2 linked regions of the Sinorhizobium fredii NGR234 genome follow. The protein of the gene in region 1 interacts with the protein of each later gene in a pairwise test. Links are inferred from orthologs where the notes say so. Each region holds a gene or a part of one and is shown in the gene's direction. Other genes may lie near its edges.

Region 1 (15,003 bases):
CTTGGCAAGCGCATTGAGGAGGCTCGATTTCCCGGCATTCGGCGCGCCGGCGATGACGATCTTCAAGCCGTCGCGGATGATCTCCGCCAGCCCGGCCCGGTCGACATGGGCATCGATTTCCGCCTGCAGCGTCTCGATGTCGGCCCAGATCATTTCGCTGACCGAGCCGGGAATGTCGTCCTCATCGGCAAAGTCGAGTTCCGCCTCGATCATCGCCCGCGCATGCGTCAGGCGCCTCGACCAGCCCTGATAGAGAGCCGATTGACCGCCGCCGGCCTGTTCGACGGCAAGCCGCCGCTGCATTTCCGTCTCGGCAGAAATCAGATCGGCCAGTCCCTCGACCTCGACCAGATCCATCTTGCCATTCTGGAAGGCGCGGCGCGAGAACTCGCCGGCCTCGGCATGCCGCAGTCGTTCAAACCCGGCGAGCGTGTCGAGAATGGCGTGGACCACGGCCCGCCCGCCATGCACCTGCAGTTCGCAGCAATCCTCGCCGGTGAACGACGCGGGGGCAGGAAAATAGATCACCAGGCCGCTATCCAGGATCTCACCGTTTCGAGTCCGAATCGTTCTCAGCGCTGCCGTGCGCGGTTTCGGCAGAGCGCCGCAAAGACGCCCGATCACAGCGGCCGTCGCTGATCCGCTGATGCGGATGACGGCGACGCCGGCGGGCAGGGCGCCACTGGAGAGCGCGTATATCGTATCCGTGATCTGCATCGGCTCATTCGGCGCTTGTCGGCGCAACGCTCAACTGTGGGCGCCGCGCCAGCCTCAGTTCTTATCTCTATAGAGGTCCGTTCAGCCGGCGCCTCGGCAGCCCTTATGTCCATAGTGCCTGGGCGCTTTCGGCTTTCCGGCATGGCGGACGGAGCGCAGACTTATGCATAGGTGTCGGGCGAAAATCAAGCGACGCCAGAGTCAGTGAAGCTACGTCGGCTGTTTCACGTGAATCATTCTGATGAACCGACGTTTCTTCCATCCGGCAGGAAGTCCGAAACCTGTCTGAGAAATCGAACGCAAACAAAAGTGACCGGAATCAAGTGATCCCGGTCACGCCAAATCACCGATTCGTCGATCGATCAGGTATTCATCGAATCGAAGAAATCGCCGTTGGTCTTCGTCTGCTTGAGCTTGTCGATAAGGAACTCGATCGCATCGGTCGTGCCCATCGGCGCGAGAATGCGCCGCAGCACGAAGATCTTCTGCAGGTCCTGGCGCGGCACCAGCAGGTCTTCCTTGCGCGTTCCGGACTTCAGAATGTCCATCGCCGGGAAGATGCGCTTGTCGGCGACCTTGCGGTCGAGGACGATTTCCGAGTTGCCGGTGCCCTTGAATTCTTCGAAGATCACTTCGTCCATGCGGCTGCCGGTGTCGATCAGCGCAGTGGCGATGATCGTCAGCGACCCGCCTTCCTCGATGTTGCGGGCCGCACCGAAGAAGCGCTTCGGGCGCTGCAGGGCATTGGCGTCGACGCCGCCGGTCAGCACCTTGCCCGAGGACGGCACGACGGTGTTGTAGGCCCGGCCGAGGCGGGTGATCGAGTCGAGAAGAATGACGACGTCACGGCCGTGCTCGACAAGGCGCTTGGCCTTCTCGATGACCATTTCGGCGACCTGGACGTGGCGCGTTGCCGGTTCGTCGAAGGTCGAGGAAACGACTTCGCCCTTCACCGAACGCTGCATGTCCGTCACTTCTTCCGGCCGTTCGTCGATCAGAAGCACGATCAGGTAACATTCCGGATGGTTGGCGGTGATCGAATGGGCGATGTTCTGCAGCAGAACCGTCTTACCGGTCCGAGGCGGTGCAACGATCAGGCCGCGCTGGCCCTTGCCGAGCGGCGCGACGAGATCGATGACGCGAGCCGACAGATCCTTGGACGTCGGCACTTCGAGTTCCATCTTGAAGCGCTCGTTCGGATAGAGCGGCGTCAAATTGTCGAAGTGAACCTTGTGGCGGATCTTCTCCGGATCGTCGAAGTTGATCGTGTTGACCTTAAGGAGCGCAAAGTAGCGCTCGCCTTCCTTCGGACCGCGAATCGGCCCTTCCACCGTATCGCCCGTCTTCAGCGAAAAGCGGCGGATCTGCGATGGCGAAATATAGATGTCGTCCGGACCGGGCAGATAGTTTGCATTCGCCGACCGAAGGAAGCCGAATCCGTCCTGAAGGACCTCGACAACGCCTTCACCGATAATCTCTATCTCCTGTGTGGCGAGATTCTTGAGGATGCCGAACATCAGCTCCTGCTTGCGCATGGTGCTGGCGTTCTCGACCTCGAGTTCTTCGGCAAAGGCGAGAAGATCCGTCGGCGTCTTGTTCTTGAGGTCTTGAAGCTTCATTTCAGCCATGAAGAGTCCATGATTTGTAGGGGAAATTGGGAATAGGCGTGATTTTCGTAAGGGAGCTGCGAGGGGGAAGGGGGCAGGCTCGAAACTTCGTCACAGGCCTTGGGATGAAGGAGATGGGCGAAAATAGCGATTCACGTGAAACGCTGCAAGGGGGCGCAGCAAATTAGCGGCAACTATCGCCGTGCGAATCGATTGAACTCAAAAAGGCTTCACGACGGCGAGAATGACGATCAGGATCATCAACAGGGTCGGCGCCTCGTTCATCAGCCTCCAGTAGCGCGCGCTCTTCCGATTCGCGTCCCGTTGGAAGGCGGCCACCGCCCGGCTGAAATGCACATGCACCAGCGTCAGCAGCACGACGCAGAAAAGCTTTGCATGGAGCCAACCACCCCTAAAGCCGTAGACGCTCCAGGCAAGATAGAGGCCAAGCATCCAGGCAATCATCATGGCCGGGTTCATGATGACCTTCAGGAGGCGCAGTTCCATCGTCTTGAAGGTCTCGGACTGCACCGAGCCGCGCGGCGCGTCGGTATGATAGATGAACAGCCGCGGCATATAGAGAAGCGCTGCCATCCACGACATGACCGCAATGATGTGGAGCGCCTTGATCCAGAGATAAAGATCGTCCGGCTGCGCGACGAAAAGCCCTGCCAGCAGGGCGACGAAGACGGAAAGCGCGACGAGAGCCCGAAGCCTTGCACGCTTTCCGGGAGCGCTATCCGTCTGGTGCTCGATCATCCTTTCGTCCCACGAACGCGCGCGACGAGGGCGGAGACGTTCTCCGGATCCGCCTCCGGCGTAATGCCGTGGCCGAGATTGAAGATCAGCGGTCCGTTGCCGAGCACATCGAGAATCCTGTCGATGCCGCTCTCCATGGCCCCGCCGCCGGCAACCACCCGCATCGGGTCGAGATTGCCCTGCACGGGACCATCCTTCTGCAATTCGGCCGCAAAGGCGAGGGGCACCGCCCAATCGAGGCCGATCGCGTCGGCACCGGTCAAGCGGCGATAGTCCTTGAGCAACAGGCCCGCCCCTTTTGCGAAAGCGATGATCTTCGCCGAAGGCCTGCGAGCCCGCACCGACGCAATCATCCGCCGCACCGGTTCGACGGCGAAGCGCGCAAACTCATCCTCGCCGAGCACGCCCGCCCAGGAATCGAAAATCTGCACCGCATCGGCGCCCGCGTCGATCTGCGCGACGAGATAGTCGGCCGAAACGTCCGCCAGAAAGGCCAAAAGCTCTTCGAAGGCCTTGGGGTGGCGGTAGGCGAAGAGACGTGCCGGCGCCTGGTCCGGCGTGCCGCGCCCGGCAATCATATAGGTCGCAACCGTCCACGGCGCACCGCAGAAGCCGAGCAGCGTCGTCTCCTCCGGCAACTCGCGACGCAGCCGCGCGACGGTCTCGAAGACCGGAGAGAGATGGCTCAAAATACCATCCGCCTTGAGGCCAGCGATGCCGTCGGTATCGATCGGATCCATCCGCGGCCCGTGGCCCTCTTCGAAGCGGACGTTCCGGTGAAGTGCGTCGGGAATGACGAGAATATCGGAGAAAAGGATGGCGGCGTCGAAAGCGTAGCGGCGGATCGGCTGCAGCGTCACCTCGACCGCGAGATCCGGCGTATAACAGAGATCGAGGAAGCTCCCGGCCTTGGCGCGCGTCGCCCGGTATTCAGGCAGATAACGGCCGGCCTGACGCATCAGCCAGATGGGCGGAGGCGTGAGACTTTTTCCGTTCAAAACCTCAAGGACTTTGCGGCGTGTCTCGGCCACTCGGCATCCCCCAATCTAAAATCAAACCTTATTGAAAAGGTTTCTATTTCTTAGAGTCGGTGGCTATCAAGGATTAAAATCAATCCTCAGTTCGTCCAATCAGCGCAGATCTCGACGGGCGTGGCGGGAGAAGGATCACCCGAATTCATTATAGATCGGGCAAAGCCTGGAAAACGTAGAAAAGTCAGCATCTTGCCTTCGCCACGGAAATTGCGATTCCTGTGGACAAGGAGTCGATCCGCGTGACAATTTGTCGTCGGCTTGAGTCTTGTCCACAACTGCGTCTGGGCGTTTTGCGCTTGGGCATCAGATGTGAATAACGCGACGCTTTTCCACGGGCCCGGGTGGCGACCGCGATTCAAGCCGTCTGGTGTCCCGGTCTATCAACAGCCTCCGGAGAATTGCGTGGAGAACCGAAAAAACTATTTCCACCTGCATCTTGTCTCCGATTCGACGGGCGAGACGCTGATAGCCGCGGGCCGGGCGGCGGCCGCGCAATTCCAGTCCTCGCACGCGCTCGAACACGTCTACCCGCTGATCCGCAACAAGAAGCAGTTGATGCAGGTCCTCGACGCGATCGACGGCGCGCCGGGCATCGTGCTCTACACGATCGTCGACCGGGAGCTTGCCGGGATGATCGACCAGAGATGCCGCGAGATCGGCGTTCCCTGCGTCTCCGTCCTCGATCCGATCATCGAACTGTTCCAATCCTATCTCGGTTCGCCGTCGCGTCGGCGTTCCGGCGCACAGCACGTCATGGATGCCGACTATTTCGCCCGCATCGAGGCGCTGAACTTCACCATGGATCACGACGACGGCCAGATGCCGGCCGATTTCAACGAGGCGGACGTCGTGCTCATCGGGGTGAGCCGGACGTCCAAGACACCGACGAGCATCTATCTCGCCAATCGCGGCATCAAGACCGCCAATATCCCGATCGTGCCCGGCGTGCCCTTGCCGGATGGTTTGCTCAGGGCGACGAAGCCGCTGGTAGTGGGGCTGATCGCCAGTGCCGACCGGCTGTCCCAGGTTCGCCAGCACCGCGTGCTTGGCACGACGCAGAGCTTCCATGGCGAGGAATATACCGACCGCGCGGCGATTTCGGAGGAGCTGAAATATGCGCGCACACTCTGTGCCCGCAACAATTGGCCGCTGATCGACGTGACGCGACGCTCGATAGAAGAAACGGCCGCGGCGATCGTTGCCCTCCGTCCCCGGCTCAGATAGAGCGAACCAGGAACCGGTCGCATCAGCCGGACGGCCGCACCGTTCGGTTCCGGTTCATGAGGAATCGGTCATGATGGTCGGATCGAATGGGTCCGGTCACCATCGTGGTCTCGAATTGCGGATTGAAAGATGACAACCTCGCTCGTTCTGGCTTCCGCCAGTCCATTCCGACGCGCGCTTCTCGAGAATGCGGGGCTGACGTTCTCGGCCCGCGCAGCCCAGATCGACGAGCGGGTCCTGGAGCAGCCTCTGGAGGAAGCGGGTGCGTCGCCTGTCGACGTTGCGCTGACGCTTGCCGAAGCCAAGGCGAGAGATGTGTCGCGCCATTTCGACGGTGCCATCGTAATCGGCAGCGACCAGACGATGTCGCTTGGGACCCGGGTCTATCACAAGCCGAAGGACATGGCGGAGGCCGCCGAACATCTGCTGTCGCTCTCTGGCAGGATGCACAGCCTGAACAGCGCAATTGTGCTCGTCCGGGACGGCGAGGTCCTCTGGCGGCATGTCTCGACGGCGCATATGACGGTCAGGCTTCTGGATCGGGGTTTTGTCGAACGGCATCTGAAAAGAGTGGGGGAGAAGGCGCTTTCGAGCGTCGGCGCCTATCAGCTCGAGGGCGAGGGTATCCAGCTCTTCGAGAAGATCGAGGGCGATTACTTTACCATTCTCGGCCTGCCGATGCTGCCGCTTCTGGAAAAACTTCGCGAACTGGGATCGATCGATGCGTGATTCACGTGAAACATTTGTTAACCACGCCTTCGTCACCGGCTATCCGATCAAGCATTCCCGGTCGCCGCTCATCCACGGCTACTGGCTGAAGCAGTTCGGAATTGCCGGCAGCTACCGGGCTCACGAGGTCACCCCGGAGGCTTTCCCGGAATTCATGGGCCAATTGCGCGACGGCGGCACCGGCTTCTGCGGCGGCAACGTCACCATCCCTCACAAGGAGATGGCTTTCGAGCTCTCCGACCGGCCGGATGAATTGAGTGCCGAGCTCGGCGCGGCCAATACGCTCTGGCTCGAGGATGGAAGGATCTGCGCGACCAACACGGATGGGCGAGGCTTTGTCGCCAATCTCGACGAGCGCGCCAGCGGCTGGGACCGGATCTCGACGGCGGTCATTCTCGGCGCCGGCGGCGCCAGTCGCGCCGTGATCCAGGCGGTCCGCGACCGCGGCGTCAAGACGATCCACGTGGTGAACCGCACCGCCGCCCGGGCGCAGGAACTGGCCGACCGGTTCGGTCGCGCCGTGCACGCGCATCCGATCGCGGCGCTCTCCGAAGTCATGGCCGGCGCCGGCCTGTTCGTGAACACGACGTCGCTCGGCATGGACGGCGAGCCGGCGCCGGCGATCGACTTCTCGCCCTTGGCGAACGGGGCGGTGGTGACCGACATCGTCTATGTGCCGCTGAAGACGCCACTCCTTCGCCAGGCCGAAGAGCAGGGCTACCGCATCGTCGACGGTCTGGGCATGCTCTTGCATCAGGCCGCGCCCGGTTTCGAGAAATGGTTCGGTCTAAGGCCGGTTGTCGATGAAACGCTTCGGCAGATCATCATCAAGGATATGGACGTTCACGCATGATCATTGTCGGGCTCACGGGCTCCATCGGCATGGGAAAGACGACCGCCGCTCAGATGTTCCGGGAGCTCGGCGTCCCGGTGAACGACGCCGACGAGGTGGTTCACGATCTCTATCGCGGCGAAGCGGTGGTGCCGGTCGAAGCCGCCTTTCCGGGCGTCGCGAAGGACGGCGTCATCGATCGGGCGGAACTTTCCAGACAGCTCCTGGCGCAACCGGAGCGTCTCGGCGAGCTGGAGCGGATCGTCCATCCGCTCGTTCGCGCCAAGGAAAGCGAGTTCATCGCCATGCACAAGGCGGCGGGAGCGCCTTTCGTTCTTCTCGATATTCCGCTGCTTTTCGAGACGAAGGCTGAAAAGCGCGTCGACCGGGTCGTCGTCGTCAGCTGCTCTCCGGAGGCCCAGAGAGAACGCGTGATGAAGCGCCCGGGGATGACGGCCGAGAAATTCGCGATGATCCTGGCCCGGCAAGTCCCCGACCAGGAAAAGCGCGCCCGCGCCGATTACGTGATCGACACCAGCGACAGTTTCGACGTCACCCGGGGGCAGGTTCGCGCCATTGTCGATCGATTGCGGGCGACGTAGCGCCGACGATTGCCCTACACCGAGGCAGATCGCGAACCTCCGCTTCAACTGCAAGCGAAATGCCATTAAAACTCAGAAACAGCTCGGACTGATTCGCCGTTGAATCTTCGCCAGGAAAACCGCATGCGTGAGATCATCTTCGATACGGAAACGACCGGCCTCGACAGTCGCGAGGACCGGGTGATCGAGATCGGCGGCGTCGAACTTGAAAATCAGTTTCCGACAGGGCGGACGATTCATATCTACATCAATCCGGGCGACCGCAAGGTCCATCCCGACGCCTTGGCGGTGCATGGCATCACCGACGACTTCCTCAAGGACAAGCCGTCCTTTGCAGATGTCGTCGAGGAAATCGTCGATTTCTTTGGCGACGCGCGCTGGGTCGCGCACAATGCCACCTTCGACATCGGCTTCATCAATGCGGAGTTCGACCGCCTCGGATTGCCGCCGGTCGTCATCGATCGGGTGACCGATACGCTGGCGCTGGCGCGGCGCAAGCACCCGATGGGCCCGAATTCGCTCGACGCACTCTGCCGCCGCTACGGCATTGACAACTCGCACCGCGCCAAGCACGGCGCCCTTCTCGACTCCGAACTTCTGGCGGAAGTCTATATCGAGATGATCGGCGGCCGGCAGGCGGCGCTGGGACTGGTCACCAGCGAGATCGGCGGCCTGGCCGTACAGGCGGACGACGGTCCGATTATTGTCATGCAAAGAGAGCGGTTGCTGGCGCCGCGCCTGACCGAAGCCGAGATCGCCGCCCACGCGGCGCTTGTTTCGAAGATCGGTGCCAAGGCGATCTGGATGAAATACAGCGGCTAAGCCGCCTGCTTTGCGGACAAACAAAAAACCCGGCCTTGAGAGCCGGGTTTTCAGTTTTAAGTCTATCGGAATGCGTCAGTTGGTCGTCGTGTTGCTGTTGGCGACCTGGGCGCGGACCTTCTCTTCCGCCATGCGCTGCGCGAACATCTGCGCAAAATCGATCGGGTCGATCATCAGCGGCGGGAAGCCGCCATTGCGGGTCGCGTCTGCGACGATCTGCCGGGCAAAGGGGAAGAGCAGGCGCGGGCATTCGATGAAGAGCAGCGGCAGCATGTGCTCCTGCGGGAAACCCGAAACGCGGAAGACGCCGCCATAGGCGAGTTCGACATTGAACAGCACCTTGTCGCCGTCCTGGGCCTGGGCGTTCAGCGAGAGAACGACGTCGAAATCGTTCTCGGCGAGCGGGTTGGCATTGACGTTGACATTGATGTTGATCGACGGCGCCTGGTCGCGGGCCTGCAGCGAACGCGGTGCGCCGGGGTTCTCGAAGGAGAGGTCCTTGACGTACTGGGCCAGAATGTTGAGCGACGGGGCCTGCTGGGCGCCGTTGCCGTTGGATGCGGTATCGGTCGTCATAAGAGTTTCCTCGGACTTCGAATTTGGTGAGGCCATCTAGCATTTCGGTCCAGGGCTTACAACCCTCGAAGCCGGAACCGGTTCCCCGGCATTAAGGGGTTTCGATCGCTCGCCGGACCTACAGCGCCGCGCGTCTTTTCAGACGCGCCAAGGTTGCCGTGGCACCTTGAGTCGATCAACATCGGCCTGGTCTAGCGGGAAATCCGGTTGCTTGGCGGAGAGGGACCGTTTTCGTCGTCGTTCTTCCTGGAGAACTCGTCCGAGTCGAGATCGATGATCGCCGGGCCGCGCGGCCGGTCGCTCCTCGCGCCGCTTCCGTAATAGAAGCCGCTTCCGGTTGTCAGGATCGTCAACCGCGTCTGCAGGAAGGAAGCGATGGCGCGTCTGATCGGCGGCAGGAAGAGAATGAGGCCGGCAATATCGGTGATGAAGCCCGGAACGATCAGCAGGATCGCCCCAACGAAAATGAGCGCACCGCCGAGAAGATCCGGGCCCGGGTCCTTCCCCGCTCGCGCCGCGTCCTGCACGCGGCGCAAAGTGCCGAGACCCTGGATGCGGAGAAGCAGGACGCCGGCTACTCCGCTCAAAAGGACGAGGAGAAGCGTCATCGCCAGGCCGAGTTCCCGGCCCACGACGACGAAACCGGCAATCTCCGCGATCGGCAGGCCGAGAATGACGAGAGGAATGATCAGCGAACGCATCGATCGTGCTCGCAAGAAGATGAGTGCAATTGACCGGTCTCCGGTTTATGGGTGCGACATCGCCATTTGAATGGTTTATCCTTGCGGACTATATGGAACACCAAGATAAATTCTAACAGCGGTTCCGGGTGGAAATGGGCTCTTTCGACTTCATCACGTTTTTTTTCCTGATCGCGGCTGTGGTCATCTTCTTGCAATTGCGCAGCGTCCTTGGCCGCAGGACAGGAAATGAACGACCGCCTTTCGACCCCTATTCGCCGCGCGAGGCGCAGGGTCCGGAAGCGAGAGACAATGGCAAGGTGGTGCAACTCCCCCGCCGCGAGAGCACCGCGGAGGATGAGTCCCGCTACGCCGCCATCGACGGATTTTCCAAGCCGGGCACGCCCTTGAATGGCCAGCTGAGGGCGTTGAGCGACGCGGATCCCAGCTTCCAACCCGCCGAATTCCTCAACGGCGCGAAGATGGCCTACGAGATGATCGTCATGGCCTTCGCGGACGGCGACCGGAAGACCCTGAAGGGGCTGCTGTCCCGCGAGGTCTACGAGGGCTTCGAAACGGCAATCGCCGAACGGGAAACCAGGGGCGAGGTGGTCAAATCGACCTTCGTCGGCATCGAGAAGGCCGATATCGTCCATGCGGAACTCAAGGACGCAGAGGAGAACGTGACGGTCCGCATCATCAGCCAATTGATCTCCGCCACCTACGACAAGCAGGGCAAGCTGATCGACGGCGACGCCGATTCGGTTGCCGAAGTGAACGACCTCTGGACCTTTGCGCGTGACATCCGCTCGCGCGATCCGAACTGGAAGCTGATCGCCACCGAATCGGAAAATTGACCGCAAGGGGCGATCATGGCCTTCGATCTCGAACCGGTCGCGTTTTCGGGCTTGCCGGGGTGGCAGCAGGATGACCCGACTCCCGTTATCGACGCGCTGCGCCGCTGTCACCACCATGTCACGGCGGTAAAGCCCTACAGGACGGGCTCTCTCGGTGTCTCGGTCGCCGACCTGCTGCCCGCCTACGAGGCGGCCGGCGCAGTCTTGTCGGGTGCATCGGAAGCGCGGGCCTTCTTCGAGGCTCACTTCGTGCCCTTCCGGATCCGCCCCGAAGACAGAAGGACGGGTTTCGTCACCGCCTTCTACGAGCCGGAGGTCGAAGTTCGCCTCGCCGCCGACCAGGCGTTTCGCTTTCCCTTCTACCGGCGTCCCGCCGATCTCGTCGATGTCGACGAGGCGAACCGGCCCGCGGGCATGGATCCCTATTTCGCCTTCGGCCGGCTTCGGGACGGCAGGATCGAGGAATATCCGGATCGCCGGGCGATCGACGAGGGCCTGCTCGCCGGCCGCGGCCTCGAAATCGCCTACGCTCGGTCGAAGGTCGACGTTTTCTTCATTCATGTGCAGGGCGCTGCACGACTTGTCTATCCGGACGGATCATGCCGCCGCATCACCTACGCGGCAAAGACCGGGCACCGCTTTTCCGCCATCGGCAAGCTGCTGATCGAGCGGGGCGAGATCGACGCGGCGACCGTGTCGATGGCAAGCATCCGCGGCTGGCTCGCGGCCCATCCGGATGCGGCCGACGAGGTTCTGTGGCACAATCGCTCCTTCATATTCTTCCGCGAAGCGCTGGTCGAAAATGAAAGCCTCGGCCCGGTGGCCGCCGCCAAGGTGCCGTTGGAGCCGGGACGGTCGCTCGCGGTGGACCGCCTCATCCATACCTTCGGCGTCCCCTTCTACATCGCCAGCGAAACGCTGACCCATCTCGACGGCGGCCGAGCCTTCGCCCGGCTGATGCTGGCGCTCGATACCGGCTCGGCAATCGTCGGACCGGCGCGCGGCGACATCTTCACGGGCTCCGGCGAGGCGGCTGGCGCGCTAGCCGGCTCGGTGCGCAATGACGCCGATTTCTACATCCTCGTGCCTCGCGCGGCTGCCGCCAGATATCTCCATGGCTAGAGAGAAGAAGCTGTCGCCGGAGGATCGCATCCTGTGGGGCAAGGTGGCCCGCTCGACAAAGCCTATGCCCGGGCGGTTGCAGGACCTCGAGGACCTCATCGGCGAGATCGAGCAGCCGCCGGTTCCGCCGTCTCCGCAACCAACCGGCCCAGGCGCGCCCGCATCCGGTAAGGCGGAACAGGGGATTGCGCTCAGCGGCAAGCCGGAGCACCGCCACCACCCGCTCGAAAGACCGGTCAAACGGAAAATATCGAAGGGGCGGCTCGCTCTCGAGGCGCGTGTCGACCTGCACGGAATGATCCAGAGCGAGGCGCACGGCTTCCTGCTGCAGTTTCTCCTCAAGGCACATGAGCGGGGGCTGCGCCATGTCCTTGTCATCACCGGCAAGGGAACGTCATTTGGCAGCGACGGCGCCTTGAAGCGCGCCGTGCCGCTCTGGTTCGCGCTGCCGGAATTCCGCCCGCTGATCTCGTCCTACGAGCCGGCGGCGCGAAACCATGGGGGCGAAGGCGCGCTTTATGTCCGCCTGGCGCGGGCCCGGGGGCGTACACCATGACGCCTTTCGGCGAGGCCATGCGCGAGCTGCGCCGCCGCAAGGGCGTCTCGCAAAAGGAGATGGCGGCGGCGATCGGCGTGTCGCCGGCCTATCTTTCGGCCCTCGAGCACGGCAAGCGCGGCGCGCCGAGCTTCGATTTCCTGCAGCGCGTCGCCGGCTATTTCAATGTGATCTGGGACGAGGCCGACGAACTCTTCCGCGTCGCGCGGCTTTCCGACCCGCGCGTGGTGCTCGACACTTCGGGACTGCCGCCTGGCCATACGGCCTTTGCCAACCGTTTGAGCGAGCGGATTCGCGACCTTTCGCGCGAAGCGATCGAGGCCTTGGAAGATATTTTGGAAAAAGCCACATTTCCTGATAATGACAGGGGATGAAGCCTCGCCCCGGCCATGCATCCGCCGCCTGGGATTTGGAACCCGTGGACAAATTTTCTATAGTCCGCGAGGCGTCCGCGCTGTGATTCGCAACGAATCGCCGCGTTCGTAGAACCTGGAAAGACCTGAACCCGAATGACCGATATCTCTGAGACCGAAGCCGGCGCGATCGCCGAATATGGTGCCGATTCCATCAAGGTGCTGAAGGGCCTCGACGCCGTACGCAAGCGGCCGGGCATGTATATCGGCGATACCGATGACGGTTCCGGTCTGCACCACATGGTCTATGAGGTGGTCGACAATGCGATCGACGAGGCGTTGGCCGGCCATGCCGACATCGTCACCGTCACGCTCAATCCCGACGGTTCTTGCACCGTGACGGACAATGGCCGCGGCATTCCGACGGATATCCACCGGGAGGAAGGCGTCTCGGCGGCCGAGGTCATCATGACGCAGCTCCATGCCGGCGGCAAATTCGACCAGAATTCGTACAAGGTTTCCGGCGGCCTGCACGGCGTCGGCGTCTCGGTCGTCAATGCGCTTTCCGTGTCGCTGAAGCTCAAGATCCGCCGCGCTGGGAAGGTTCACGAAATGAGCTTCACCCATGGCGTCGCCGATGGGCCGCTGACGGTCACCGGGGACGCCGGCAGCGAGACCGGCACCGAGGTCACCTTCCTGCCCAGCGAGCAGACCTTCTCGAAGACCGAATTCGACTTTGCGACGCTCGAGCATCGCCTTCGCGAACTCGCCTTCCTGAATTCCGGTGTCCGCATCGTCTTGACCGACAAGCGCCATTCGGACATCCGCCGCGACGAGATGATGTATGACGGCGGGCTCGAGGCCTTCGTCGCCTATCTCGACCGGGCAAAGAAGCCGCTGGTTCACAAGCCGGTGTCGATCCGCGGCGAAAAGGACGGCATCACCGTCGAGGTGGCGATGTGGTGGAACGATAGCTACCACGAGAACGTGCTCTGCTTCACCAACAACATTCCGCAGCGCGACGGCGGCACCCATATGGCCGGTTTCCGCGGCGCGCTGACCCGACAGATTACCTCCTATGCCGACACCTCCGGCATCACCAAGAAGGAAAAGGTGTCGCTGACCGGCGACGATTGCCGCGAGGGGCTGACGGCGGTTCTGTCGGTCAAGGTGCCGGATCCGAAGTTCTCGTCGCAGACCAAGGACAAGCTCGTCTCCTCCGAAGTTCGGCCGGTGGTCGAAAGCCTCGTCAACGAGGCGCTCAACGTCTGGCTCGAGGAAAATCCGTCCGACGCGAAAATCCTCGTCGGCAAGGTCGTCGAAGCGGCTGCGGCACGCGAAGCGGCCCGCAAGGCCCGCGAACTGACGCGCCGCAAGGGCGCCCTCGACATCTCGTCGCTGCCGGGCAAGCTCGCCGACTGCTCGGAGCGCGATCCGGCCAAGTCGGAAGTCTTCCTGGTGGAGGGCGATTCGGCAGGCGGTTCCGCCAAGCAGGGCCGTTCGCGCGAAAACCAGGCGATCCTGCCGCTGCGCGGCAAGATCCTCAACGTCGAACGCGCCCGCTTCGACAAGATGCTGTCGAGCCAGGAAATCGGCACGCTGATCACCGCGCTCGGCACCTCGATCGGCAAGGACGAGTTCAACGCCGACAAGCTGCGCTACCACAAGATCATCATCATGACGGACGCCGACGTCGACGGCGCCCACATCCGCACTCTGCTGCTGACCTTCTTCTTCCGGCAGATGCCGGAGCTGATCGAGCGCGGCCACCTCTATATCGCCCAGCCGCCGCTCTACAAGGTGACGCGCGGCAAGTCCGCCCAGTACCTGAAGGACGAAAAGGCGCTCGAGGACTATCTGATCACCATGGGCCTCGAGGAGGCCTCGCTGACCCTCGGCTCCGGCGAAGTCAGGGCCGGGCAGGATTTCCGCGAGGTCATCAACGACGCCCTGCGGCTGCGGTCGCTGATGGACGGGCTACATTCGCGTTACAACCGGGCGATCGTCGAGCAGGCGGCAATTGCCGGCGCGCTCAATACCGAGCTCAACAGCCACCAGGACGACTACCAGAAGGTCGCCGCCGAAGTGGCCCGCCGGCTCGACGTCATTGCCGAGGAAACCGAAAGGGGCTGGGTCGGATCGGTGACAGCCGAGGGCGGCCTGAAGCTCGAGCGCATGGTGCGCGGCGTCAAGGAAGTGGCAGTGCTCGACATGGCGCTGATCGGCTCCTCCGACGCCCGCCACATCGACCAACTCACGGCGAAGCTCAAGGAAGTCTATGCGGCGCCGCCTGTTCTGCGCCGCCGCGACGGCACGCACGAAATCAGCGGACCGCGTGCGCTCCTGGACGCGATCTTTGCCGCCGGCCGCAAGGGCCTGACGATGCAGCGCTACAAGGGTCTCGGCGAAATGAACGCCGAGCAATTGTGGGAAACGACGCTCGATCCGAACGTCCGCTCGCTCTTGCAGGTCAAGGTTTCCGACGCCACCGATGCGGACGGCCTGTTCTCGCGCCTGATGGGCGACGAGGTCG
Region 2 (13,690 bases), 2.4 Mb from region 1 along the record:
CATTTCGATCGCCTCGATGCTGCTCGGCGCCTTCGCCGCAATCGGCCAGCGCAACATCAAGCGACTGATGGCCTATTCCTCGATCGGCCACATGGGCTATGCGCTCGTCGGGCTTGCCGCCGGGTCGATGGCCGGCGTGCGCGGCGTCATTCTCTACATGCTGATCTACATGGTGATGACGCTCGGCACCTTCGCCTGCATTCTTGCGATGCGTCGCAAGGATGGCGAGCACGTCGAGGGCATCGACGATCTCGCCGGTCTGTCGCAGACCAACCCGTTCATGGCGACGGTGCTGACGATCCTGATGTTCTCGCTCGCCGGCATCCCGCCGCTCGCCGGCTTCTTCGCGAAGTATTTCGTGTTCGTTGCTGCGATCGAAGCGCAGCTCTACGGGCTGGCGATCATCGGCGTGCTCGCATCCGTCGTCGGCGCTTACTATTACCTGCGCGTCATCAAGGTCATGTGGTTCGACGAGGCGAAGGGCGAATTTGCCCGCACCGCGAGCGAATTGCGGCTGGTCTATGGACTGTCCGGCCTGTTCGTCCTCGGTTACGTGCTGATCGGCGGACCGCTCGGAAATGCCGCCGAGGCTGCGGCGCGGACATTCTTTTGAGCGGCGGAGAGGGCAGCGGCCGGATTTCGCCCGACGATTTCCGGCACATAGCGCTTGCCGAAACCGTCTCGACGAACAGCGAGTGCCTGGCGAGGGCGCGCGAAGGTGATCCGGGCAACCTCTGGATCACCGCTGCGCGCCAGACGGGCGGCCGCGGCCGGCGCGGCCGCGAGTGGTTTTCCGAGCCGGGCAATCTCTATGCATCGCTGCTGCTCATCGATCCCGCGCCGGTGGAGCACCTGCATTCATTGCCGCTCGCGGCGGCGGTTGCGGTGCATCGGGCGATCCGCAGGGTGATGCCTCCGGGTTCGCCGGAGGTGGCGATCAAGTGGCCGAACGATATCCTCATCGATGGCCGGAAGACCTGCGGAATCCTGCTCGAAGCCGAAGGTCTGCCGGATGGCCGTCATGCGCTGGTGATCGGCTGCGGCGTCAATGTCGCGGTGATGCCCGAAACGGGGCTATACCCGGTCACGTCGCTTCGGCAGGAAGGCGCGACGATCTCGGCCGAAGAGCTGTTCGCCCACCTGTTCGTGACGATGGCGGAGGCGCTTTCTATTTGGAATCGCGGCGCCGGCATCGCCGCGGTCATCGACCAATGGCGGGCTGCCGCGAAAGGCATCGGCGAGGCAATTACCGTCAACTTGCCGGACCGGTCGCTTTCGGGCCGTTTTATCGGTATCGATGTTGACGGTCGGCTGCTGCTCGACACGGGTTCCGGTGCGCCGCTGGCAATTGCGGCGGGCGACGTGTTTCTCGGATAAAGACGTATTTCTCGGATAAACAGGAATTGAGGCGCAGCGCAAATGGCGCAAGAAGAAGAATTGGTGTTCTTGCCGCTCGGCGGCGTCGGCGAAATCGGCATGAACCTCGGCCTTTATGGTTACGGCAGTCCGGGCAGCCGGCAATGGATCATGGTCGATTGCGGTGTGACCTTTCCCGGTCCGGAACTGCCCGGCGTGGAACTCGTCCTGCCGGATATCTCCTTTCTCGCCGAGGAGCGGCGCAACCTCAAGGCGATCATCATCACGCACGCCCACGAGGATCATTACGGCGCGCTGAACGACCTCTGGCCCGGGCTCAACGTTCCGGTCTATGCCTCGCCGTTCACGGCCGGCATGCTCGAGGCGAAACGCGACTTCGAGAAAAGCCGCGGCGAAATCCCGATCACCATCTTCAAGGCGGGCGACCGCATCAATGTCGGACCCTTCAGCATCGAGGCTGTCGGTGTCAACCATTCCATTCCCGAGCCGATGTCGCTGGTAATCCGCACGCCGCTCGGCACCGTCGTGCATACCGGCGACTGGAAGATCGACCTGGAACCCTCGCTCGGCCCGATCACCAACGAAGCGCGTTTTCGCCAGGTGGGCGAAGAGGGCGTGCTGGCGCTCGTCTGCGATTCTACCAATGCGCTGCGCGACGGCGTTTCGCCTTCCGAGCGGGAAGTCTCGGAAAGTCTGGCGAAGATTATCGCTGACGCCGAGGGGCGCGTCGGTATCACGACCTTCTCGTCGAATGTCGGCCGCATCCGCTCGGTCGCCGAAGCCGCGGAAGCGGCAGGCCGCGAAGTGCTCCTGCTCGGCAGTTCGATGAAGCGGGTGGTTGCGGTTGCAAGGGACCTCGGCATCATGGAAGGGCTGAAGCCGTTCCTGGCGGAGGACGAATTCGGCTATATCCCGCGCGACAAGGTGGTCGTCATCCTGACGGGGAGTCAGGGAGAGCCGCGCGCCGCACTCGCCAAGATCGCCCGGGATGAAATGCGCAATGTGGCGTTCTCGGCCGGCGACACGATCGTCTTCTCGTCGCGCACCATCCCCGGCAACGAAAAGGCCATCAACGATATCAAGAACGGCCTGATCGAACAGGGTATCCACATCATCACCGACAGCGAGGCGCTGGTGCACGTGTCCGGCCATCCGCGCCGCAACGAGTTGCAGCAGATGTATCAATGGCTGAAACCTGAGATCGTCGTGCCGGTGCATGGCGAGGCGGCGCATCTGACGGCGCATGCCGAGCTTGCGCTGCATTCGGGCATCGCGAGCGTGCCGCGGCTGCGCAACGGCGAGATCCTGCGCCTCGCGCCCGGACCTGCCGGCGTGGTTGATGAGGCGCGGCACGGCCGCATCTACAAGGACGGGACGCTGATCGGCGATTTCGACGAGATGGGCATCGGCGAACGCCGTAAGCTCTCCTTTGCCGGCCACGTCTCCGTCAATGTCGTGCTCGACAGCCGCTACGACTTCCTCGGTGACCCGGATGTCGTGCCGATCGGGCTTCCGCAGTTCGACGACGAAGGCGACGACATGGACGACGTTCTCTACGACGCCGTGCTCGGCGCGGTGGAAAGCATCCCACGCGCCAAGCGCAAGGATCTGTCGATGCTGCAGGAGGCGGTCCGCCGCGCCGTGCGCAGCACCGCAAACCAGACCTGGGGCAAGAAGCCGATCGTCACGGTCTTTGTCACGAAAGTCTGATTTGTCCGGCCGGCGATCCGGTGTAGACCGGCCGGAGCATTTTAGAGCGGGATGCACTCACATACGTTCGCGCCGCCGCTCTAAACCTTTGTTTTTGCCGCATTTGTGCGACGTCAGGCGATTCTACCTGACTGCAAAATGCTCTAGCTGAGAGGGGAGGACGCTCGATGCTCGGAAGAGTGAACCATGTGGCGATCGCCGTGCCGAACCTCGCAACGGCGGCGGAGAGCTATCGCGCCACCCTCGGCGCGGCGGTCACGGAGCCGCAGGCGCTCCCGGAGCACGGGGTGACCGTCGTCTTCGTGACGCTTGCCAACACCAAGGTCGAATTGCTGGAGCCGCTCGGCGATCAGTCGCCGATCGCGGCCTTTCTCGAGAAGAACCCGGCAGGTGGCATGCACCACATCTGCTACGAGGTGGAGGACATCATAGCGGCGCGCGACCGGCTGAGAGAGGCGGGGGCGCGTGTGCTCGGCGACGGCAATCCCAAGACCGGCGCCCACGGCAAGCCGGTGCTCTTCCTGCATCCCAAAGACTTTCACGGCACGCTGATCGAACTCGAAGAGGTGTGACAGTCGGGCGCGGCGCAGCGATTTGCGCGAGCGCCTGCAATAGCGCTATAAGGCGGCTCTCTCGCAGGGACCTTCGAGAGCCGCTTGTGATCCGCGCAGTCAAGATAGAACCGGCGCAACGCTGCCGTCATATCGCCGGCTGACCGAGCTCCATCAGAGAACGAGAATGTCCGCCTTTTCGACCTTCGCCGTCTATTTCATCATCTGGTGGCTGACGCTTTTCACCGTGCTGCCGTTCGGCGTGAGGACCCAGGCCGAGGAGAACGAGGTGGTGCCCGGCAGCGTCGAGAGCGCTCCAGCGCGTTTTCGTGGCCTGCGGGTGGTCCTGATGACGACGGTGATCGCCGCCTTGATCCATCTCGGCTGGTATGTCCTGTCCGTGAAGCTCGGATATGACCTCGATACGATATTCGGCTTTATCGGTCCGAAAGGCTGATCGCGGCCCCCCGTCAGAGCAACCGGCAAAAAGCAAGAAATGTGCCGCGCGGGGAGAGTGGTTCCGGCCCTCGCTCTGCGCCGGGCCCTGCCGCTTCTTGACGGCCCACAAATCGACATATTTGCCGCTGCTTCATATCGATTCTGGTGGGCGAAAAAGCAAAAAAAAACAAGGCCAAAGCCTTGTTTTTCAAGTTTCGCGTGATCTTTCAACCGTTGCCGGCGGCAGCGAACGAGCGCGCCTAAGATCTTATCCTCCCAAGACTTGACCGCGAAAATCGGCAAGAATTTGGTCTTCTTGCCTGTTTTGTGAGCCGAAACTAGCTCAAACATTGGGCTATGTCATCAGGTTTTTTTGCATTTTTGCTACAGTTTGGCAAAAAATTCCAGTTGACAGAAACGGCCCTTGTCCTGCTACTACCGTGCTCTTTTGACGCAGCGACGAGCGTCATCCTGCGGAGCAACTTAATACCGCGTGCGGCTTTCTTCCCGATGCGGCAGGGTTTTCTTCCGCACGCGAAGCGGTTATGAACGCTGAACTCGAAGGCTTCCCGCTGGCCGCGCCACAGGAAATCAAGAGCCCCGATTTTTCAAACGGCAATCGCTGCCTTCGCCTGTCCGAAGGCGAGGGCGGCTGCCGAAGCACAACGTCATTTCGCCCGAATCCACCGATAGTGCGAGAGCGACCAGTTCCGGAACCCGTCATGCGCCTGTCCCGCTATTTCATGCCCATCTTGAAGGAAAACCCGAAGGAAGCGGAAATCGTTTCCCATCGCCTGATGCTGAGGACCGGCATGATCCGCCAGCAGTCGGCCGGCATCTATAGCTGGCTGCCGCTCGGCAAGCGCGTGCTCGACAAGGTCAATGCGATCATTCGCGAGGAACAGAACCGCTCCGGCGCGGTCGAGCTCTTGATGCCGACCCTGCAGTCGGCTGAGCTGTGGCAGGAGAGCGGCCGCTATGATGCCTACGGCAAGGAAATGCTGCGCATCAAGGACCGGCAGGATCGGCCGATGCTCTACGGTCCGACCAACGAGGAGATGATCACCGACATCTTCCGCTCCTCCGTGAAGTCCTACCGCAACCTGCCGCTCAACCTCTACCACATCCAGCTCAAGTTCCGTGACGAGATCCGCCCGCGGTTCGGCACCATGCGTTCCCGCGAGTTCCTGATGAAGGACGCCTATTCCTTCGACCTCGATCGTGAAGGCGCGGAGCATGCCTATAACAAGATGTTCGCCGCCTATCTGCGGACCTTCGACCGCATGGGCCTGCGCGCCATTCCGATGCGCGCCGACACCGGTCCGATCGGCGGCAATCTCAGCCATGAATTCATCATCCTCGCCGACACCGGCGAGTCGGAGGTGTACTGCCACAAGGACTTCCTCGGCTTCGATATTCCGGGCAAGGATACGAATTTCGACGATGTGGCGGGACTGAAGGCAATCTTCGACAAGTGGACGTCCCGCTACGCCGCGACCTCGGAGATGCATGACGAGGCCGCCTTCGACGCGATTTCCGAGGGCGAGAAGGTCTCGGCGCGCGGCATCGAGGTCGGCCATATCTTCTATTTCGGCACGAAATACTCGGAGGCAATGGGCGCCAAGGTGCTCGGACCCGACGGCAAGGAGCACATCGTCCATATGGGCTCCTATGGCATCGGCCCGACACGGCTGGTGCCGGCGATCATCGAAGCGTCGCATGACGAGAACGGCATCATCTGGCCGAAGTCGGTGGCGCCCTTCGACGCGGTCGTCATCAACATGAAAACGGGCGACGCCGCTTGCGATGCGGCTTGCGGCACGCTCTACTCCGACCTCGGCAAGGCCGGATTCGACGTTCTCCTGGACGACACGGACGATCGCGCCGGCGCCAAGTTCGCCACCGCCGATCTCATCGGCGTCCCGGTGCAGATCATCGTCGGGCCGCGCTCGATCGCCAATGGCGAAGTCGAGGTGAAGGACCGCAAGACCGGCGAGCGCGAGACGATGACGGTGGAAGCCGCGATCAACAAGCTGGTTGCGACAAGATAAGAGGCAAGGGACGACAATGACCGTGGCGACGGAAGAGCAAGTGCAGGTTGCCGCGCCATCCGGCAGATCGTCGAGCCGTCCCTTCTCCGCCTTCGAGCGCATGGTCGCCTGGCGCTACCTGCGCTCGCGGCGGAAGGAAGCCTTCATCTCGGTCATAGCAGGCTTCTCCTTCATCGGCATCATGCTCGGCGTGGCGACGCTGATCATCGTCATGGCAGTAATGAACGGTTTCCGCACCGAGCTCATATCGCGCATTCTCGGCATGAACGGCCATGTGATCGTCCAGCCGCTCGATGGGCCGCTCACCAACTATGCTGAATTGGCCACCAAGTTCTCGGCCGTGCCGGGCGTGACGATGGCGATCCCGATGGTCGAAGGGCAGGTGCTCGCTCAGGGCATCGGCGACGCCTCGACCGGTGCGCTGGTTCGCGGCCTCCGGGCCGAAGACCTCATGAAGCTCAAATCGATCTCGGAGCATATTCAATCCGGCGATCTCGTGGGTTTCGCCTCCGGCGCGGGCGTCGCCATCGGTTCGCGCATGGCCGAACAGCTGGGGATTCGTGTCGGCGGCACGATCACGCTCACCTCGCCGAACGGCGACGTCACGCCGCTCGGCATGAATCCGCGCGTCAAGGCCTATACGGTCTCGGCGATCTTCGAGATGGGCATGTCGGAATATGACGCGACGATCATCTTCATGCCGCTCGAGGAAGCGCAGCTCTATTTCAATGCCGAGGGCCTCGTCCAGTCGATCGAGCTCTTCGTCGAGCAGCCGGACTCCGTCGATGACCTGCGCAAGCCGATCGAGGACGCCGCCGGCCGGCAGGTCTACCTGACCGACTGGCGCGACCGCAACAGAACCTTCTTCTCGGCGCTCGAGGTGGAGCGCAACGTGATGTTCATGATCCTGACGCTGATCGTGCTCGTCGCCGCGCTCAATATCGTCTCCGGCCTGATCATGCTCGTGAAGGACAAGGGCAGCGACATCGCCATCCTGCGAACGATGGGTGCGACCTCCGGGTCCGTGATGCGCATCTTCTTCATGACGGGCGCGGCCATCGGCGTCGCCGGAACGATCGCCGGCGTCATCCTCGGTGTCGTCGTCTGCCTCAACATCGAGTCGATCCGCCAGTTCTTCTCCTGGGTATCCGGGACCACGCTCTTCAACCCTGAGCTCTACTTCCTGAGCCAGCTGCCGGCCGACATGAATGCCGACGAAACCGTCTCCATCGTCGTCATGGCACTCGCGCTTTCCTTCCTGGCGACGATCTTTCCGGCCTGGCGCGCCTCACGCCTCGATCCGGTGCAGGCCCTGCGGTACGAATAACAAGGATAAGAACGTAGATGAATGCGCGCGTGGCACTGCAGCTCTCCGGCGTCGAGCGACACTATGGCGAGGGCGACACCTTTTTGCCGATCCTCAAAGGCGCGGATCTGACCCTGCGGAGCGGCGAGACCATTGCGCTCGTTGCGCCCTCGGGCACCGGGAAGTCGACCCTGCTTCATCTCGCCGGGCTGCTCGAACATCCGGACGAAGGTGACGTGATCGTCAATGGCATCCCCTGCAACGGCCTCAGCGACGACCGGCGCACCGCCATCCGCCGCAACGAGATCGGCTTCGTCTACCAGTTTCATCATCTGCTGCCGGAATTCACCGCGCTCGAGAACATCATGATGCCGCAACTGATCGCCGGCCTGTCCAAGGCGGAAGCGGCCGAAAGGGCAGGGGCTCTCCTCGACTACATGCGTATCGGACACCGTGCCGCGCACCGTCCGGCCGAGCTTTCCGGCGGCGAGCAGCAGCGGGTGGCGATCGCCCGGGCGGTGGCCAACGCGCCGCTCATCCTGCTGGCCGACGAGCCGACCGGCAATCTCGATCCGGAGACGGCCGGCTATGTCTTCGAGGCGATGGAGGCCCTTGCGCGTCAGTCCGGGCTGGCGGCGCTGATCGCCACCCACAATCACGAGCTGGCTGCGCTGATGGATCGTTGCGTAACGATCGAGGACGGCAAGGTCGTCGAACTGAGATAGGCCGGACGGGCTCACGGCACGATCAGCCCGCCGCGGTAATCGAGCTCATAGGCCTCCTCGCCATCGACGAAGATGGTTTCGCGGCCGGAAAAGTGCTCGGTCGCGCCGCGGCTGCTGTCGATATAGCAGCCATAGGCGTGTTGATATTCCATGCCGCCGAGGAAGTGGCGCTTTTCGCGATACATGGTCTGAAGCGCGGCCTTGATGACGGCGCCCGCCCGGCGTGCATCGATGAGTTCCGGGCGAATGATCCGACCGAAGTAGTTCATGGCCCAGCACGGCTTGCCGTCGTGCCACACCGCTTCCTGGCCGGCAAAGTCGGTTCCGCCGAAATAGCTGTCGAGATAGCGCCAAGGGCCGCGCTGGTGGCCGATGTCATGCGAGCCCGGCCGGCAGGCCGCTAGCTTTGCACCATCGCCGACATAGGTGCTCGCCTTCGCCTCGACGATGAAATCCGTCAGTTCCGCGATGCCGACCATGAGCGCTCCCTCCGATTGCAGGCGGAGAATGGCTTAACAAGGCGCGGCTGTAAAGAACAAAAAGAGAACAATTGGCGGGAACGGACTATTCCGCGCCGCAGGCCTTCTGGCCGATCTCGTCGCTCCAGTCCTTGAGCAGAACCGTGGCGCCCTTTGCTCGGATCGGCTTCGCGTTCGCCGTGCCTTTGCCGGTCGAGACGTTGAAGTCGCACTTCATCGTGTTGTCCAGGTCGAGCGTGTCGTAGGACGAATAGGTGTATCCGGCGACGACGAAATCGGAACGGCGATAGGCGATCGTCAGCGTCTGTTCCCAGCGGTGGCGGCCGATCGCGTCGTTGTGCGAGGTGATCTCCATCGACCCGTTCGGCAGTGCATGGACGAATGGTGCTTGCCCGTAGAGGCCGAACTGTCCCCAGACTTTGTCGGGGACCAGCGATTTCAGCACCAGCCTGCCGACATCATTGGTGAGGTAGATATAGATGGCGTTGTCCTCGTCGCTGTCTTCGGCGGGTGACACGAGCAGAACGAGATCGCTTGCGTCGTCCTCGTTCCAGTCGCCGGTCGCGGCCGAAACGATTCGAGCCGGATCGATAGAATCGGCGGCAAGGGCGAGGGTCGGTGATAGCAACAGGGAGGCTGCAAGCAGAACCGTTCTCATGGGCGTTCCTTGAAGAGGAGAGGGTGCGCACTGCCCTCTGCTGTGGATGCCACGATCTTAAACGATTCGGTTGGTCCCGGTGTCTGCCAATGAGGCGAGGAAGCTGATCGCCTTGGTTGAATTAACCATAGCCGGTGAATAGCGGGCGTTTCATGCACGCTTGCTTGACTATTGAACAAAAATGGAACAAAAAAAGAACAATAGCCGAAAGGAGCCATGTTATGACTGATTTCGTCCGTGATCTTGCTGCCTTCGCCTCGATGAGCCTTTTCATCGCAAGCATTTCGGTGATCGCGCTCGGTATGTGATCGCTGCCCGGCTCGACTCCGTCCTGCAAAGCGCGGCCGGGTAAAAAGATACCGGGTTTCGCCGTGAGGCTGGACAGTCGGGGCCGGAAACGGGATATCCTCCGCACCGGACAAGAATCGGAGTGCGGCAATGGCAGGCGACGAAAGCATTGGGCAAGGCGCGGCAGGCGCAATGGACCCGCAATTCGTTCACCTGCGGGTCCATTCGGCATTCTCGCTGCTGGAAGGCGCGCTGCCGCTGAAGAAGATCATCGCCAAGGCGGTGGCCGACGAGCAGCCGGCCATCGGCATTGCCGATACCAACAACCTGTTCGCGGCGCTGGAGTTCTCCCAGAAGGCAGCGGACGACGGATTGCAGCCGATCATCGGCTGCCAGCTCTCCATCGACATGGAGGACGAGGCGGAGGGGGAGCGGCGCAGCCATGCGCAGCAGCTTGCCAAGCTGCCTTCGATCGTTCTGATCGCTGCGACCGACGCGGGCTATACACGCCTTGTCGACCTGGTCAGTCGCGCCTATCTCGAAGGCGAAGGTCATCAGGCGGTGCGAGTAACGCGCTCCTGGCTTGCGGCTGGCGGCACCGAGGGTCTGATTGCCTTGACCGGCGCCGGCAGTGGGCCGGTCGACCTGGCGCTGAAGGCCGGCTTGGCCGCGCTTGCCGAAGCGCGCCTCAAGACGCTGGTCGAGCTGTTCGGCGATCGTCTCTATGTCGAACTGCAACGGCACGGCAGTTACGATCGACGCCAGGAGAATCGCCTGGTCGACCTTGCCTATCGCCACGACATCCCACTCGTTGCGACCAACGAAGCCTTCTTCCCGTCGCCGGCCGACTATGATGCGCATGATGCGCTGATGGCCGTTGCCCACAACGCCGTCGTCTCCGACGATCGCCGTTTCCGGTTGACGTCGGATCATTACTTGAAGAGCCGCAAGGAAATGGCGGCGCTCTTCGCCGATCTGCCGGAGGCGCTGGAAAATACCGTCGAGATCGCGCGCCGCTGCTCCTTCATGCTGAAGACCCGCGGGCCGATCCTGCCGCGCTTCACCGGCGCCTCGGACGATCCGGTGGAGGCCGAGCGCGCCGAGTCCGCGGAGCTTCGCCGGCAGGCGGAGGAGGGGCTGGAGCAGCGCCTGTCCAGGCTCGGCATGGCGCCCGGCTACAAGGAAGAAGACTATCGCGAGCGCCTCGCCTTCGAACTCGGCGTTATCGAACGCATGAAGTTCCCCGGCTACTTCCTGATCGTTGCGGACTTCATCAAATGGGCGAAGCAGCATGACATCCCCGTCGGCCCGGGCCGCGGCTCGGGCGCCGGCTCGCTGGTCGCCTATGCGCTGACGATCACCGACGTCGATCCGATGCGCTTCTCGCTGCTCTTCGAGCGCTTCCTCAACCCGGAGCGCGTGTCGATGCCGGACTTCGACATCGACTTCTGCCAGGACCGCCGCGAAGAAGTGATCCGCTACGTCCAGCAAAAATATGGCCGCGAGCAGGTGGCGCAGATCATCACCTTCGGATCGCTGCAGGCGCGCGCCGCGCTGCGCGACGTCGGACGCGTGCTGGAAATGCCCTATGGCCAGGTCGACAAGATCTGCAAGCTGGTGCCGAACAATCCGGCCAATCCGACGCCGCTGTCGAAGGCGATCGAGGAGGAACCGCGCCTGCAGGAGGAGGCCGAAAAGGAGCCGGTCGTCGGCCGGCTGCTGGACATCGCGCAGAAGATCGAGGGCCTCTACCGCCACGCCTCGACGCATGCGGCGGGCATCGTCATCGGCGACCGGCCGCTGTCGCAACTGGTGCCGATGTACCGCGATCCGCGCTCCGACATGCCGGTCACCCAGTTCAACATGAAATGGGTCGAGCAGGCCGGCCTCGTCAAGTTCGACTTCCTGGGCCTGAAGACCCTGACGGTGCTGAAGACGGCAGTCGACTTCGTCGCCAAGCGCGGCATTGCGGTCGATCTTGCCAGCATCCCGCTCGACGATCCGAAGACCTACGAGATTCTCTCCCGCGGCGAGACGGTCGGGGTATTCCAGGTGGAAAGCGCCGGCATGCGCAAGGCGCTGATCGGCATGCGGCCCGACTGCATCGAGGACATCATCGCGCTGGTCGCGCTCTACCGGCCGGGTCCGATGGAGAACATCCCGGTCTACAACGCCCGCAAGCATGGCGAAGAGGAAATCGAATCGATCCATCCGAAGATCGACCATCTGCTCAAGGAGACTCAAGGGGTCATCGTCTATCAGGAACAGGTGATGCAGATCGCCCAGGTGCTGTCGGGCTATTCGCTCGGCGAGGCCGACCTGCTGCGCCGCGCCATGGGCAAGAAGATCAAGGAGGAGATGGACAAGCAGCGGGCCCGTTTCGTCGAAGGCGCGGTCGGCAACGGCGTGGTAAAACCGCAGGCGGACCTGATCTTCGATCTGCTCGCCAAGTTCGCCAATTACGGTTTCAACAAATCGCACGCGGCCGCCTACGCCATCGTCTCCTACCAGACCGCCTATATGAAGGCGCACTATCCGGTCGAGTTCCTGGCGGCCTCGATGACGCTCGACATGTCGAACACCGAGAAGATCAACGACTTCCGCCAGGACGCCATCCGGCTCGGAATCCAGGTCATTGCACCCTCGGTGCAGACTTCGTTCCGCCTCTTCGAGACCGGCGACAACCGCATCTATTACTCGCTTGCCGCCATCAAGGGCGTGGGCGAATCCGCCGTCGAGCACATCGTCGCCGTTCGCGGCGACCGTCCCTTCGCAAGCCTCGAAGATTTTTGCCTGCGGATCGACCCGAAGCTCCTGAACCGGCGCGTTTTCGAAAGCCTGATCGCCGCCGGCGCCTTCGACTGCTTCGGCTACGACCGGGCCGAACTGATCGGCGGGCTCGACCGCATCCTCGGCTTCGCGCAGCGCGCCCAGGAAAACAAGCTGAGCGGCCAGAGCGACATGTTCGGTGCCGGAGCGGCGACAGGGCCGGAGAAGATCGCGCTGCCGGTCTATACGCCCTGGCTTGCCTCGGAGAAGCTGCATCGGGAGTTTCAGGTGCTCGGCTTCTACCTGTCCGCCCATCCGCTCGACACCTACAACAAGCTGCTGGCGAAGATGCGCGTGCAGACTTTCGCGGATTTCTCGGCCGCCGTGAAGAAAGGGGCGAGTGCCGGCCGGCTTGCCGGCACGGTGACATCGAAGCAGGAACGCAAGACGCGCACAGGCAACAAGATGGGCATCGTCGCCTTCTCCGACGCGTCGGGCCAGTTCGAGGCGGTGCTCTTCTCGGAAATGCTGAACCAGTATCGCGATCTGCTGGAGGCCGGCAAATCCCTGGTGATGACCGTGGATGCGGAGGAGCGGCCGGAAGGGATCGGCCTACGCATCCGCACGCTTCGGTCGCTCGAGGAAGAATCGCTGCAGATGCAGAAGGCGCTGCGCGTCTATGTGCGCGATTCCGGCCCCTTGCGCTCGATCGCCTCGCACCTCAACGCCAAGGGAGACGGCCTCGTCTCCTTCATCGTCATCAAGGACAATGGGCAGCGGGAGATCGAGGTCGAGCTCAGCGAGAAATATCGCATCTCGCCGGAGATCGCCGCCGCCCTTCGCTCCGCGCCGGGTGTCGTGGACGTCGAGCTCGTATAGAACGACCCAGTCAGGGTGAAACCGTCAGCGGCCGCTTACCGAATGTGTGATGGTGATGAAGTCGGTGCCTTCGCCGGTCTCCAGTCCCGTGTCGGTGTCGGAGATCGAAAGCGACGACCCATCGGCAAGAAGGCCGGCAATGCGCCGGCGCACATCGTCGGGCACCGTCAGGCGGTTCAAGGTCCGCTGAAGGGCGTTGAACTCCGTGGGATCGGTGTCAACAGTGATTCCGAGCCGATCTTTCGCGGCCTTCGAAAGCGTGTTGTCCAGCGCCATGCCGAACCACTTGCCTTGGCCCGTTGCTGCGTCGGTATCCTGGAACTGGAGAAAATGTGTGCCGAGCGCCAGCTCGGGTTTGTCGATCGTGATCTCCGCCTCGAAGAGCGGCTGAAACGCGCGGCGGACGCGAAGCACGCCGTTCGGCGGCATGTCCCGGCCAGCCTTGCGATAGACGGCCTC

The links.
Region 2: the proteins of dnaQ (region 1) and dnaE interact in binary tests that used the Escherichia coli proteins (3 or more experiments, as listed by UniProt). The link is inferred for Sinorhizobium fredii NGR234 from one-to-one orthologs.

The regions. Positions count from the first base shown.
Region 1 is NC_012587.1:3,534,631-3,549,633, forward strand. Bases 6,753-9,476 are described here. They hold dnaQ (DNA polymerase III subunit epsilon), read left to right. Parts: upstream 6,753-7,627; coding sequence 7,628-8,326; downstream 8,327-9,476. Other genes in these bases: NGR_RS27875 (shikimate dehydrogenase), read left to right, coding at 6,753-6,923; coaE (dephospho-CoA kinase), read left to right, coding at 6,920-7,504; secB (protein-export chaperone SecB), read right to left, coding at 8,402-8,902; NGR_RS27895 (FxsA family protein), read right to left, coding at 9,094-9,476. In the rest of the region: tRNA uridine-5-carboxymethylaminomethyl(34) synthesis GTPase MnmE, read right to left, coding at 1-717; transcription termination factor Rho, read right to left, coding at 1,080-2,345; protoporphyrinogen oxidase HemJ, read right to left, coding at 2,544-3,083; hemE (uroporphyrinogen decarboxylase), read right to left, coding at 3,080-4,114; NGR_RS27865 (pyruvate, water dikinase regulatory protein), read left to right, coding at 4,520-5,341; NGR_RS27870 (Maf-like protein), read left to right, coding at 5,471-6,070; more of NGR_RS27875, read left to right, coding at 6,063-6,752; more of NGR_RS27895, read right to left, coding at 9,477-9,603; NGR_RS27900 (Tim44/TimA family putative adaptor protein), read left to right, coding at 9,738-10,439; mltA (murein transglycosylase A), read left to right, coding at 10,455-11,561; NGR_RS27910 (Smr/MutS family protein), read left to right, coding at 11,554-12,117; NGR_RS27915 (helix-turn-helix domain-containing protein), read left to right, coding at 12,114-12,491; gyrB (DNA topoisomerase (ATP-hydrolyzing) subunit B), read left to right, coding at 12,627-15,003. UniProt on the Escherichia coli protein: DNA polymerase III is a complex, multichain enzyme responsible for most of the replicative synthesis in bacteria. The epsilon subunit contain the editing function and is a proofreading 3'-5' exonuclease.
Region 2 is NC_012587.1:1,125,746-1,139,435, forward strand. Bases 9,372-13,431 are described here. They hold dnaE (DNA polymerase III subunit alpha), read left to right. Parts: upstream 9,372-9,733; coding sequence 9,734-13,231; downstream 13,232-13,431. Other genes in these bases: NGR_RS16650 (L,D-transpeptidase family protein), read right to left, coding at 13,256-13,431. Outside these bases: NADH-quinone oxidoreductase subunit NuoN, read left to right, coding at 1-613; NGR_RS16600 (biotin--[acetyl-CoA-carboxylase] ligase), read left to right, coding at 610-1,377; NGR_RS16605 (ribonuclease J), read left to right, coding at 1,420-3,087; mce (methylmalonyl-CoA epimerase), read left to right, coding at 3,255-3,659; NGR_RS16615 (DUF1467 family protein), read left to right, coding at 3,826-4,095; proS (proline--tRNA ligase), read left to right, coding at 4,799-6,127; NGR_RS16625 (lipoprotein-releasing ABC transporter permease subunit), read left to right, coding at 6,144-7,454; NGR_RS16630 (ABC transporter ATP-binding protein), read left to right, coding at 7,472-8,158; NGR_RS16635 (DUF5680 domain-containing protein), read right to left, coding at 8,170-8,637; NGR_RS16640 (hypothetical protein), read right to left, coding at 8,723-9,295; more of NGR_RS16650, read right to left, coding at 13,432-13,690. UniProt on the Escherichia coli protein: DNA polymerase III is a complex, multichain enzyme responsible for most of the replicative synthesis in bacteria. This DNA polymerase also exhibits 3' to 5' exonuclease activity. The alpha chain is the DNA polymerase catalytic subunit.